Regions from separate parts of the Brumicola blandensis genome, predicted to be linked through region 2. Evidence: predicted binding sites of a transcription regulator. Region 2 holds the regulator's gene; the other holds the start of a gene.
What was found. The regulator LexA, encoded in region 2, represses DNA repair genes until DNA is damaged. The targets are predictions, from matches to a motif close to TACTGTATNNNNATACAGTA.
Positions count from the first base shown of each region.

Region 1: the regulator LexA is predicted to act here: its motif matches at 3,933-3,952, upstream of RM544_RS03745 (DNA recombination protein RmuC).

Region 1 is NZ_JAVRIE010000001.1:862,076-868,704, reverse strand. It holds gene RM544_RS03760 (CoA pyrophosphatase) at 147-740, opposite strand; gene pabB (aminodeoxychorismate synthase component I) at 733-2,178, opposite strand; gene RM544_RS03750 (fumarate hydratase) at 2,286-3,821, shown strand; gene RM544_RS03745 (DNA recombination protein RmuC) at 3,994-5,469, shown strand; gene RM544_RS03740 (hypothetical protein) at 5,548-6,629, opposite strand, start outside.
Region 2 is NZ_JAVRIE010000006.1:150,661-157,289, forward strand. It holds gene ctaD (cytochrome c oxidase subunit I) at 1-1,537, opposite strand, end outside; gene coxB (cytochrome c oxidase subunit II) at 1,550-2,665, opposite strand; gene lexA (transcriptional repressor LexA) at 3,041-3,661, opposite strand; gene plsB (glycerol-3-phosphate 1-O-acyltransferase PlsB) at 3,824-6,259, shown strand; gene RM544_RS14360 (1-acyl-sn-glycerol-3-phosphate acyltransferase) at 6,569-6,629, shown strand, end outside.

The DNA of each region.
Region 1 (6,629 bases), on a different contig from region 2:
ATACCGTTTATTAATTCCGCATTCAGTTTTACATAGAATAGCAAATTAACAAATGAGAAATGCTAATGGCTTGCATGAGATTTGTTAATGGTATGTTAGCTCGTACTGGGCAAGTTGGCACTTTAAAAAGGCGGCTAGTACCACTATTATTTGGTATAAAAATCGAGGTGTCGACTCAAAAGAGCTGTCATACCGGCGGTCGCTCCCCATATGACATCGTTGCCGAACTGAATGAAGTACACGGGGAATTTTTGTTTTCGGCGCTCAACATGATGCACATAGTAATTATCTTTTTGCATCAAATGAGCTAATGGCACCTGAAATATACGACTGACTTCGTTCGGATCTATTTGAAGATCGGACTCGAGGTCCATGCTCTCATCAATAATACCGATTACTGGAAGCACGGCAAAGCCACTTATGGTTTTATATTCGGGTAGGGTACCTAGTATGCGCACATTTTCAGGCGGTAGCCCAATTTCCTCTTGGGCCTCTCGCAGAGCGGTATCAATTAAGCTAGCATCAGTATCTTCAAATTTACCACCAGGAAAGCTAATCTGTCCCGCATGATGATTTAAATGCATAGCACGTTGAGTAAATAATACCTGTAAGTCATCGAAAGGTGGTTGTAAGCATATTAATACCGCAGCAGGCCTCGTGCTTGCTGGGAACGGGAAGTCGTGTGCAGGGCCGCCAGACCAAGGTAGATGAAATTTAGCAAGGAAGTCTTTTTCATTCATGCGTAAAGGGTACCTCTAAACTTTCTGCAAGAACAGGGAGTATTTTGGCTACTTTATCCAAACTCTCTTGGTACTCAGCGCTAATATCCGAATCCAATACGATGCCGCCGCCAGCCCAGCAATATAGATTATTGTTCTCAGCCAAGACTGTTCGAATACAAATGTTTGTATCCATATCCTGGCGAACGCCAATATAACCAATGCTGCCGCAATAAATACTGCGCTTGTCGGGCTCTAACTCTTGTATAATTTGCATCGCTCTGATTTTTGGGGCGCCCGTAATCGAACCGCCAGGAAAAGCGCCTTTTAATAAGGTAAGCGGCGTTGCGTCAGCCTTTAATTCGCCCAATACAGTGCTTACCATGTGATGCACTGCTGGATAACTTTCTAAAGCAAACAAGGCGGGGACCTTAACCGAATGAGGCAAACAGTGTTTGCTCAGATCGTTTCGAAGTAGATCTACGATCATGAGGTTCTCTGCTCGGTCTTTTTCAGAATGCAGTAGTTCCTCGCTCAGCTTTTTATCTTCAAACTCATCTTTCGCTCGTTTTCTTGTTCCCTTTATTGGTTTGGTCTCAACTTGTCCTGATTTCACTTGAAGAAAACGCTCGGGAGACACGCTCATAATGCAAGCATCTTCTAAACGGATAAAAGCAGAAAAAGGCGCTTTATTTACTTCTCGTAAACGTTTATACGCAAGCCATTCACTCCCAGTGTAAGAAGCATTAAAACGCTGTGCAAAATTAATCTGATAACAATCACCTGAATGCAGGTAATCATCAACTTTCGATAAATTTTTCTGATAGTCATCGACACTCAGGTTCGATGTCCATTCTGAGCTTAAGGCAAACTGAGTTGAAGAGGCTGGTGCCTTTGATTTAAGTGGTTGAGTTGCCAAACGAATCATTTCCGTTGCCCGACTTTCATCAAGATAACAACAGAACACTTTATTCAGCTTATTATCAAATATGAGACTTTGATCGTAAATACCAACGCAACTATCCGGCGTGCTATATTGCTTCGGATTGGCATCTGGGATATCTGCTAGACGGGTATTGAGGTCGTAATTGAAGAAACCGAGAGCACCACATAAAAAAGGAAGTGTTGTTTCTTCTTGTATTTGCACTGAATCACAGAAGCGCTGATGAATTTCAGAAATACGCTCAAAAGGACAACTTGCCTCTGTTTCACTCGAAGCACGATCTTTATTGAGTAGGCTTTGCCATGATTGCTCAGCACTTTCGACTAAAAGTGTAGATTCTTGTACTAGCTTTACAACGGGTGAGTAGACAATAATATCGTATCTACCGTCACTCAACTGATTGTTGCAGGTATCAAGTAGGATTGCCCATGGTTGTTCTTGAAAGGCTTCAAAGACACTTGCCGCGGACATGCTGTCCAAAGCGGGTACGTCGATAATGTGTAAAGGTACTGACAAAACAATCCTCGGAAATATTCAGTTTTATAGCGAAAAAATAGTTCGTTAAGTAGTATACTTCTCTCAGTGTGAAAACAATATTATTCTTTGAAAAAACAGGGGACAACATGACAGTCATTCGTCAACAAGACTTTATAGACAGCATCGAGGATGCGCTTCAATTCATTTCTTATTACCATCCATTAGATTACGTAAAAGCAGTTGAAGCCGCTTACAATCGAGAAGAAAGCCAAGCCGCAAAAGATGCGATGGCGCAAATCTTGATCAACTCTCGTATGTCAGCTGAAGGTAAAAGACCACTGTGCCAAGATACGGGTATTGTGACCTGCTTTGTTAAAATAGGCATGGGGGTGACTTGGGATAAAACAGATATGACTGTGCAAGAAATGGTCGATGAGGGGACTCGTCGCGCATATTTGAACCCAGACAACCCCTTGAGAGCGTCGATTGTATCGGATCCTGCCGGTGCAAGAAAAAATACCAAAGACAATACGCCAGCGGTAGTTCATATGGATACTGTCAGTGGCAATAAAATCGAAGTCATGATTGCTGCAAAAGGCGGTGGTTCAGAGAATAAGTCTAAAATGGTCATGCTCAATCCAAGTGATGATATCGCTGAATGGGTAGTAAAAACGCTACCTACGATGGGAGCGGGCTGGTGTCCACCTGGCATGCTAGGCATAGGTATTGGTGGAACAGCTGAAAAAGCTGCAGTTCTAGCAAAAGAAAGTTTGATGGACCCTGTCGATATTCAAGAGTTGATGGAGCGAGGCGCTGAGACGACTGAAGAAAAACTCCGTCTTGATATATTTAAGAAAGTGAATGACCTCGGCATTGGTGCACAGGGCCTAGGAGGCCTAACGACGGTGGTTGATATCAAAATCAAATCTGTACCAACTCATGCCGCGTCTAAACCCGTTGCGATGATCCCCAATTGTGCTGCTACCAGACATGCACACTTCTATCTTGATGGTTCTGGTCCTTCAGAATTGGAAGCACCTAAACTAGAAGATTGGCCAGAAATTACGTGGGAAGTAGGTAAAGATACACGAAGAGTGAATCTTGACGATATTACTAAAGACGACATTCAAGAGTGGAAGGTGGGTGAAACTGTCTTGTTAAGTGGGAAAATGTTAACGGGGCGTGATGCGGCACACAAGCGAATTCAAACGATGTTAGACAACGGCGAAGGCTTGCCCGATGGCGTAGATTTGACAAATAGATTTATTTACTACGTGGGGCCAGTTGATGCGGTAGGTGATGAAGCAGTTGGTCCAGCAGGCCCAACAACGGCAACTCGCATGGACAAGTTTACCGACATGATGCTAGAGCAAACTGGCCTCATCGGCATGATTGGAAAAGCTGAGCGTGGCCCATCGACAGTAGAAAGTATCGCAAAGCACAAGGCTGTGTATTTAATGGCGGTTGGTGGAGCAGCATATTTAGTGTCCAAAGCAATCAAAAAATCACGCGTGGTTGCTTTCGAAGACTTAGGTATGGAAGCGATCTACGAGTTTGATGTTGTGGATATGCCAGTCACTGTTGCTGTCGATAGTTCTGGTGCAAATGCTCATCAAACCGGCCCAGCTATCTGGAAAGCGAAAATTGCAGATTTAGATGCTGCATTAAAAGCAAAAGTATAAGCGTTGTTAGCCACTCAAGTGAGGTTTACTAGAGTGGCTACAGGCAAGTGTTAAGCATAGCCGCAGTCATTCAAGGCTGCGCTTTATCATAAGAATTTCATTTATAGAATTTCCTGTTCAACCATTCAATAATATCGCCAATCGACAAAAACAATAAAAAGAGAGTGATTGCATGATTACGCCATATTTAAATCAAGAAGTTGCGATAGCCGCAGGAGCGTCAGCGCTATTTATTATTGTTGTGGCGTACTTTATTTTACGGGCAAAGCATAATGCCTTGATTAATCTTTCACATGAAAAAGCATTATTACAACAAGCCTTCGATCAGAAGCAATCGGAACTTGTTGAGGTACTCAGAAAAAGTCAGCAAGTAGAAGATGACTATTCGATGAAGTTAGAAGCAGAACGGATGTTTATTGCCGACAATCAGCGAGAAATTGGTATTTTATCCCAAAAAGCTGATGAATTGGTCAGGCAGCAAAAAGAAAATGACGTATTAAAGAAACAAATCGACTCTGTTTCGAAGGAGTTAGGTGATCTTCAAGCTAAATTTCAGTCTCAACAAGCAAGCTTCAATCAGGAAAGGGTGAACTTTTCTGAAAAACTTTCTCTTTTAGAGAATGCGGAGAAGCAATTAAGTACACAATTTGAGAATTTAGCCAATAAAATATTCGAACAGAAATCAGAAAAGTTCACTAAAACAAGTCAACTTGGTATCGATCAGCTCCTATCACCGTTAAAAGATCAGATTGAAACCTTCAAAAAGCAAATCTCAGATCAGTATGTGAAAGAGGGTCAAGAAAGAGCCTCTCTTAAAACAGAGATATTAGGCTTAAAAGAGTTGAATAAACAAATTACCGAAGAGGCCTCTGCGCTCACAAATGCGCTGAAAGGAGATAATAAGATACAAGGTAATTGGGGTGAACTGGTACTTGAAAGGATCCTCAAAGAGTCAGGCTTGAGAAAAGGCCATGAATACGAAACTCAAAAGTCACTCAAAGATGATGCAGGAAAGCGTTATCAACCTGACGTAGTCGTGCATCTACCAAATGATAAAGACATTGTGATTGACTCGAAGGTATCTCTTATTGCGCACGAAAAGTTGGTCAATGCAGAAAATGATGAAAGCAAACAACTCGCGATTAAAGAACATATTCTGTCTGTGAGAGGACACATCAAAGGTTTGAGCAAAAAGGACTATCAAGATTTACAGGGAGTAAGGACCTTAGACTACGTGTTAATGTTTATTCCCATTGAATCGGCATTTATCTCTGCGATTGAGCATGAGCCGCAATTGATAAAATTTGCTTTAGACAATCAGATTATGCTGGTGAGCCCAACAAATCTGCTGGTTGCTTTAAGAACCATTAACAATATTTGGCAATATGAGTATCAAAATCAGAACGCCAACAAAATAGCGGAACAAGCACGCAAAATGTATGACAAGTTTCATGGTTTCGTTGGTGACATGGATAAAATTGGGCGAAATATTGAAGCTAGCGCTAAAGCATTTGAGAGTGCGATGAGTAAGCTTTCAACTGGCCGAGGAAATTTAGTCAGACAAGCTGAGCAGTTTAAAAGCTTAGGTGTATCACCAACCAAGTCTCTGGATCAGAAGTTGTTGGACGAGAGCACCGAAGATGATTAGTTTTTAGCATAAGGTAGAATGATCAATGCGCTCGTAAGAGCGTGTTAGAGGCTTTGCATATTGATGTTGGAGCAATATCTAAAACCGGTTCAAATCCAAATCTTTACCTTTCACTAAGTTTTGATACTCAGTTTGGCTTAAGTCAAAGCGGTAAAGTAGGGTATAAATAGATTGGGTTTGCAATGGATGATTGTCAGCGTTGGCAATGTTTAAGAGTGACTCTTTTAGCTTCGGGCTTCGGTCCATGACACCCGATTGCAGTGCGTCCAATATATTTGATTGTATTGCATAGTTAGGTTCGTCTTTATCAAATTCTCTGCTGGCTATCTGTTCTCGCTCTCTTGCAGAGCTAAACCGAAGTAGCTGACTGAAGTAATAAGCCTGATTGTCGGTTTCACTATCTGCGATCGCGATAGATAAACGCTCCTTTACTTGTTCACTTTCAACGACCGACATTTCGTAAGGCATTAGCATGTCCAGTGCTCGTAACGTTTCCTCATTATTCTCGCTATAAATAGCAATGTCTTTAATCGCATTGGTTATGTTTGTCGACTTAATACCTGTTCTGGCGATCAACTCTAAAAAGTCTGCTTTGTTGGAGTTTGAGTTATTGTTTAGCGTTTTCTCTGATATTTGGATAATCGCAGTTTGGCTAAGCTCTTGAGGGAGGCCCATGAGTATCGATACCAGCATATAATTCGCTTGAGAATCAATTGGGATTTGTTCAAAGTGCTCGAGCAAGCTTGCTAATTCAGCGCTGTCATTAATTAAAACTTGTCGTATTTCATCTATTTTTTTGCCAAATAAACTATAGTCGCCGTTTGATTGAGTGTAAAAAATCAGTTCGTCAAATAGACTCAATACGTCGTTATTACCGCTGATGAGCTGAGGACTGTCTTCTGCGGTATTAAGTTCGTTCGTTTCCTTTATTGCATCACTTACAACGCTAATCGGAATGTTGTCTGCAGTGATTTTGTTTGTATTTGCTGCTGGGCTCTGTTCGAGTGAAGTGTTGACAGAATGAAGTTGTTTAGACTCAGTGCTAGCATCACTTAGTGTAGTAGGGGAAAAGGAGTAATGGTGATTGCCGACTAAATAGCCGGCAATAAAAACACAAATTGTAAAGCACATGAATAGAATTAACTTCGCTATTGCACCCA
Region 2 (6,629 bases):
GGTCGCTAACAGGCTCACCTTGTTTCTTACATGCCTTGATAAGCAATACTAAGAAAATAAGCTGAGATAATCCGAAGGCGAAACCACCGATACTGATCCACTTATTGAAATCTGCGAATTGAAGCGCATAGTCAGGAATACGACGAGGCATACCTGCTAGACCCACAAAATGCATAGGGAAAAACAACACGTTTACAGAAATTAGTGAGCACCAGAAATGCCACTTAGCTAAAGTCACGTCAAACATCTTACCCGTCCATTTCGGTAGCCAATAATAGACAGCCGCCATGATAGAGAAGACCGCACCTGTAACCAGTACGTAATGGAAGTGAGCAACAACAAAGTAGGTATCGTGATACTGGAAGTCGACAGGTGTAATGGCCAACATCAAGCCAGACAAGCCGCCAATCGTAAACAGCACGATAAAGGCAATAGCAAACATCATTGGCACTTCAAACGTTAATGAGCCGCGCCACATTGTCGCTACCCAGTTAAAGACTTTCACGCCTGTAGGCACCGATATCAACATGGTCGCGAACATGAAGAACATTTCCGCGGCCACTGGCATTCCGGTGGTAAACATGTGATGCGCCCAAACGATGAACGAAAGAAGCGCGATCGAAGCGGTTGCATACACCATAGAGGCGTAACCAAAAAGTTTTTTACGCGAAAAGGTAGGCACAATCGCGGAGATGATACCGAAAGCAGGTAGAATCATAATGTATACTTCTGGGTGACCAAAGAACCAGAAAATATGCTGGAACATCACTGGGTCACCACCACCGGCAGCGTCAAAGAAGCTTGTTCCGAAGTATTTGTCGGTCAGTACCATCGTAACCGCACCGGCTAAGACTGGCATAACAGCAATAAGTAAAAACGCCGTAATCAACCACGTCCATACGAACAGCGGCATCTTCATGTACGTCATGCCTGGAGCACGCATATTTAAGATGGTAACGACAACGTTAATCGCGCCCATGATTGAGGAAATACCCATAATATGCACAGAGAACACAAACAAGGCAGTGCTGTCGTTACTATATTGAGTAGATAAAGGCGCATAGAAGGTCCAACCGAAGCCAGGGCCACCGCCTTCCATAAATAGCGATGAAAGCAGAATTAAAAAGGCAAATGGCAGTATCCAGAAGCTCCAGTTATTCATGCGAGGTAAAGCCATATCCGGCGCACCTATCATCATTGGTACCAACCAGTTTGCAAGGCCGGTAAAGGCAGGCATAACTGCACCAAAGACCATAATTAACCCATGCACTGTTGTCATTTGGTTGAAGAAATCAGGTGAAACAATTTGCTGTCCTGGTTGGAAGAGCTCTGCGCGAATAACCATCGCCATTGCACCACCCACGAGGAACATAATGAATGCGAACCACAAATACAATGTACCTATGTCTTTGTGGTTAGTCGTAAACAACCAACGGGTTATCCCTGTTGGAATATGATGCTCATGATGATGGTCGTCGTGTGCGCCATCACTAGCAGCGTGAGTGTCTTGGCTATCTTTAACTGTATCTGTACTCATCGTGATGACCTCCTATTGACCGTTTATCACAGCGTTGACGTCTTTAGCTTGCACCATGTCGCCAGTGTTGTTGCCCCAAGCATTACGCTCGTAAGTCACTACCGCCGCAATCTCAGACATACTCAACTGCTTACCAAACGCAGGCATGTTGTTTTTGCCGTTGATGATGTAATCAATGTGCGCTGGAATGTTTTGCTTCTCTAATGCAATCGCGCTGCCTTTCAAAGCAGGGAATGTGGGTGGAAGACCTTCACCGTTTGGTTGGTGGCAAGCGACACAGGCAATGTTGTAAACCTTCTCACCTTGGGTCATTAGCTCTTCCATACTCATATTCATCGCAAGTAAACGTTGTTCTTCTTCTTTTGCACGTATGGCAGCTAACTCTTGCTCTTTTATCCACGCGTCGTATTCTGCCGGCTCTTTTGCAATGACTACCACCGGCATAAAGCCATGGTCTTTTCCGCATAGCTCTGCACATGCACCACGGTAAATACCAGGTTCGTTAACATTCGCCCATGCTTCATTGATAAAACCAGGGTTAGCATCTTTCTTAATTGCAAAATCAGGCACAAACCATGAATGAATTACATCATCTGAAGTAATTAGGAATCTCACTTTTTTGCCCGTAGGGATGACTAAAGGTCGGTCAACTTCAAGAAGATAATTTTCACCTTTAGGAAACTTATTTTGAATTTGCTCTCGCTGAGTGGCCAGCAAAGAAAAGAATTCAACATCTGGGTTTTCTTGGTACTTGTAATGCCACTTCCACTGGGAGCCAGTGACTAGTATAGTAATATCTGCTTCGCTGGTATCCTCCATCGCCATTAAGGTTTTCGCCGCGGGCCAAGCCATAGCAATAAGGATAATGAAAGGGATTACTGTCCAAAGCACCTCAACCTTTACATTCTCGTGAAAGTTCGCTGGCTTAGCGCCCACTGACTTGCGATGAACTATCATGGAATAGAACATAACGCCGAATACCAAGGCACCAATGACTACACAAATCCAGAACATTAGCATATGTAAATCATATACTTGTGCACTGATATCGGTAACGCCTTCGCGTAAGTTAATATCTGATCGTTCCGCAGCAGTCGTCGCGATTGCCGGATTGCTAAGCGCCAGCATAGCGCCTACTAGCAACGTTGAAATTCGCTTCACTCTGATACTCCTTTGCATAACAACATTAGAGCGCTCAATTTTTACACTCCAATGTAAAGGTTTTGTTATTATTTTTAATGATATGTAAATCAATGCCTAATGATTAAACAAAGTCCCTACTTAGTCTAGTGTTTTTTTGCAATTTGAATGAATATGGTTATTCCCTATTTGCTTAATGCGCAATAAATAAACAATAAAGAATTGATAAGTAACTCAAGCAGAGACGGAATTAATGAAGAGGGAAGAAGCGATTGATTTATTTAAAAAAACCCAAGAACCGGCTGAAAGCGGTGCTTGGGTTAGTTGGGTATATGTCGAGTAGAAAGAAGAGTTAACTCATGTTTACATCCAATCAGAGTTACGAATAACACCAACTGCAATACCTTCTATATTGAATGGTTGTGAAGCTAAATCGACTTTAATCGGTGAGAAAGCGTCGTTTTCTGCATGTAGTAGTACTTGGCTTCCGCGTTTTTCAAACCGTTTTACCGTAACATCCTCATCAACACGAGCGACGACAACCTGACCGTTATGAATATCAGTTGTTCTGTGAACCGCTAATATATCGCCGTCGAGAATACCGATGTCTTTCATACTCATGCCATCGACTCTAAGCAAAAAGTCGGCGCTTGGCTTGAACAAATCTGGGTCGACTTTGTAATGACACTCTACATGTTCTGTTGCTAGGATGGGTTCACCCGCTGCAACACGACCAATTAACGGTAAACCTTCTTCCACTTCATCTTCAAGTGCACAATTCAGTTTAATACCGCGCGAAGTACCCGGCATAATTTCAATCACGCCTTTTTTCGCCAGTGCTTTTAGATGCTCTTCCGCTGCGTTAGCAGATTTAAAGCCTAAATTTCGTGCAATTTCTGCGCGAGTTGGGGGCATACCCGTGTCGATCATGGTGCTTTTGATTAGGTCGAGCACTTCTTGTTGTCTTGGAGTTAGTGGACGCATAAACAGCCTGTTTTTCTATACAGTTAGGTGTAAGTATATACAGGATCGAATAAATGGCAATCATCAATTTGTCTTTTGTTACGTTTGTTTTTCAAGGAATTAATATAAATTATCGCTGTCATGTTATTATTGTCAGGTTAATTTTTATATTAGGAAGAATACATGAGTGGCGTACGCGCTTTTTTGCGAAAGCTTTTTACACTGCCAATTCGCTGGCTAATTTCAGTGAAGAGTGTGCCTACTAACATCGAGTCAGAGCTCGGTATTGATAAAAAGAAGCCCCTTTTATACTTAATTCAAACTGAATCGATTACCGATTTAGTTGCCTTGCAATTGTCAGCTGCAGGCTTAGGTTTACCCAATCCCATATCGCCCATAGGGTTCTTAGGTGAGGAGCATAAGCGCTGCTATTATATCAATCGTCCTCAAAGCCTATTTTCCCGAAAAGTAAAGAAAACATCTATTGAAGACGTATTTACAAAAATGTTTCTATTACATAGAGAAAATCCCGAACTAGACTTGCAGGTTGTGCCTGTATCAATATCTTGGGGTCGCTCAGCAGGCAAAGAGTCCTCCGGATTCGCGCAATTACTTGCTGATAGAGCATCGCCAAGCTGGTTACGAAAGCTATTCATTTTACTATTCTTAGGTCGTGACAACATCGTTAGTTACAGTAAAGCTGTGTCCACTAAACAGATGGCCCAATTACATGGCTCTAACCAAAAGATATCTCAGAAGCTAGTACGAGTAGCGAGGACTCACTTTCAGCGAAAACGTCAAGCAATGTCAGGCCCAACGCTTTTAGAACGCTCGACTCTATACAATTCACTTCTCGGTGCCGACTCTATTCAATTGGCCATGCAAGAAGAAGTCAGACAAAAAAACATCAGCCCTGATGAAGCAAAGAAAAAAGCCTTAGCTTATATTGATGAAGTTGCGGCCGACTATCGCGAAGGTCTCATTCGTATAGGCGATAGAGTGCTTGGGCGTATCTGGAATAAAATATATAACGGCATACATGTCGGACACGCTCATCGCGTGCGAGAACTGGCTCAAAACGGCCACGAGATCATTTATGTACCGTGTCATCGCTCACATATGGATTACCTATTATTAACCTATGTTATTTATCATGAGGGCCTAGTGACTCCGCATATCGCTGCAGGTATTAATCTAAACTTTTGGCCAGTGGGTAAGATATTTAGACGTTGTGGTGCGTTTTTTCTACGTCGCAGTTTTGCCGGTAACAAACTCTATACCGCTGTGTTTAGAGAATACCTAGAATTGCTATTTAACAAAGGCTATTCAGTTAAGTACTACCCGGAGGGCGGGCGCTCGAGAACAGGTCGCTTGCTACCACCAAAGACCGGCATGCTTGCAATGACCTTACAAGCCGCCTTAAAAGGTATCAATCGTCCAGTCTCAATTGTCCCTGTTTATCTGGGCTATGAGCACGTTATGGAAGTAAAAAGTTACCAAAAAGAATTGAAAGGCAAGTCGAAGAAAAAAGAATCGCCAACACAAGTTTTCTCTGCCATTCGTAAGTTGAAAAATTATGGTCAGGGCTTCGTAAACTTCGGCGAGCCACTACTTATTAATCAATTCTTAGATGAGAACGTGAAAGAGTGGCGCGATGTTAATGTGGATGATCCAGATAAAAAACCAACGTGGTTAACGCCTGCCGTGAACAAGCTTGCAGATACTATTATGACGCGAATCAATCGTGCCGCGGCATTGAATGGTACAGCTTTAGTAGCGCTATGTTTGCTATCGTCAAAAACCCAGATCATGAGCGAGTCAGAATTAACTCGCGCTATCAGTGACTACCTCGAACTTCTTAAAAACGCACCGTTTAGCGGCGACTTCACCATGCCAGACGAAGACGCTATCGAGTTGGTTCAAACAACACTGGCCCTAAAGCGTTTTGAACAGTCGGAAGATGAGTACGGCAAACTCGTTGCGACAAAGCCTGACAATGCAGTATTACTCACCTATTACCGTAATAACATCATGCATGTTTTTGCTTTGCCTAGTTTAATTATGGCGGTTATTTTCAGTGCTAAGAAAAAAGAAAAAGCCGCAATCATATCAATCGTTGAACGCATGTATCCCTTGCTGAAACGCGAGTTCTTCATGCATTTGTCATTAGAGCAAGCGAGTGAGTATGCCGACACATTGATATCACAGATGAAAGCCCAAGGCTTGTTAGTACAAAGTGGCCGCTACTTAGCGCCACCAGCTTCCAGCGACGATAGTTTCCATTCTGCGTGGTTACTCAGCCGAGCAATGCAAGAAACTTGGCAACGCTACGCAGTTGTACTCAGTGTGCTTGAGAAAGAGAAGTCACTCGGCCGTACTCAACTTGAGAAACAGAGCTGTGTTATTGCCGAACGTCTTTCAACCCTTTATGGCATGAGTTCACCTGAGTTCTACGACAAGAACGTATTGGGAAGTTTCGTGAATGCCCTACGAGAAAATAAGCTGCTCACCACACTTGATGATGGCACGCTTGAATTCTCAGAAGACAGTTTAGCCATGAAAGAAGTGATTAACGAGTTGGTTTGGCCGGAAATAGTGCAGCATTTGGAAAAGATCTGAGGCACGTCATTTCTGCGGAGGTTTGTCATTCCTGCGGAGGCTTGTCATTCCTGCGAAGCTTTGTCATTCCTGCGAAGGTATGTCATTCCTGCGAAGGCAGGAATCTAGGTCCCCGCCTTCGCGGGAATGACGGTAGTAAGTGGGAATGACAGTAGTAAGTGGGAATGACCATAGTGGGCAGGGATCTAGGTCCCCGCCTTCGCGGGGACGACGGTAGTAAGCGGGGACGACGGTAGTAAGCGGGGACGACGGCAGTAGGCTGGAATGACGGTAGTAGGCTGGAATGACGGAAAGACAATAAGGCTAGGAATGACCCACAAATTTGACAAAATAAAGCCATTTAGTAATGCCGAATTAAGCACTGTGTTGC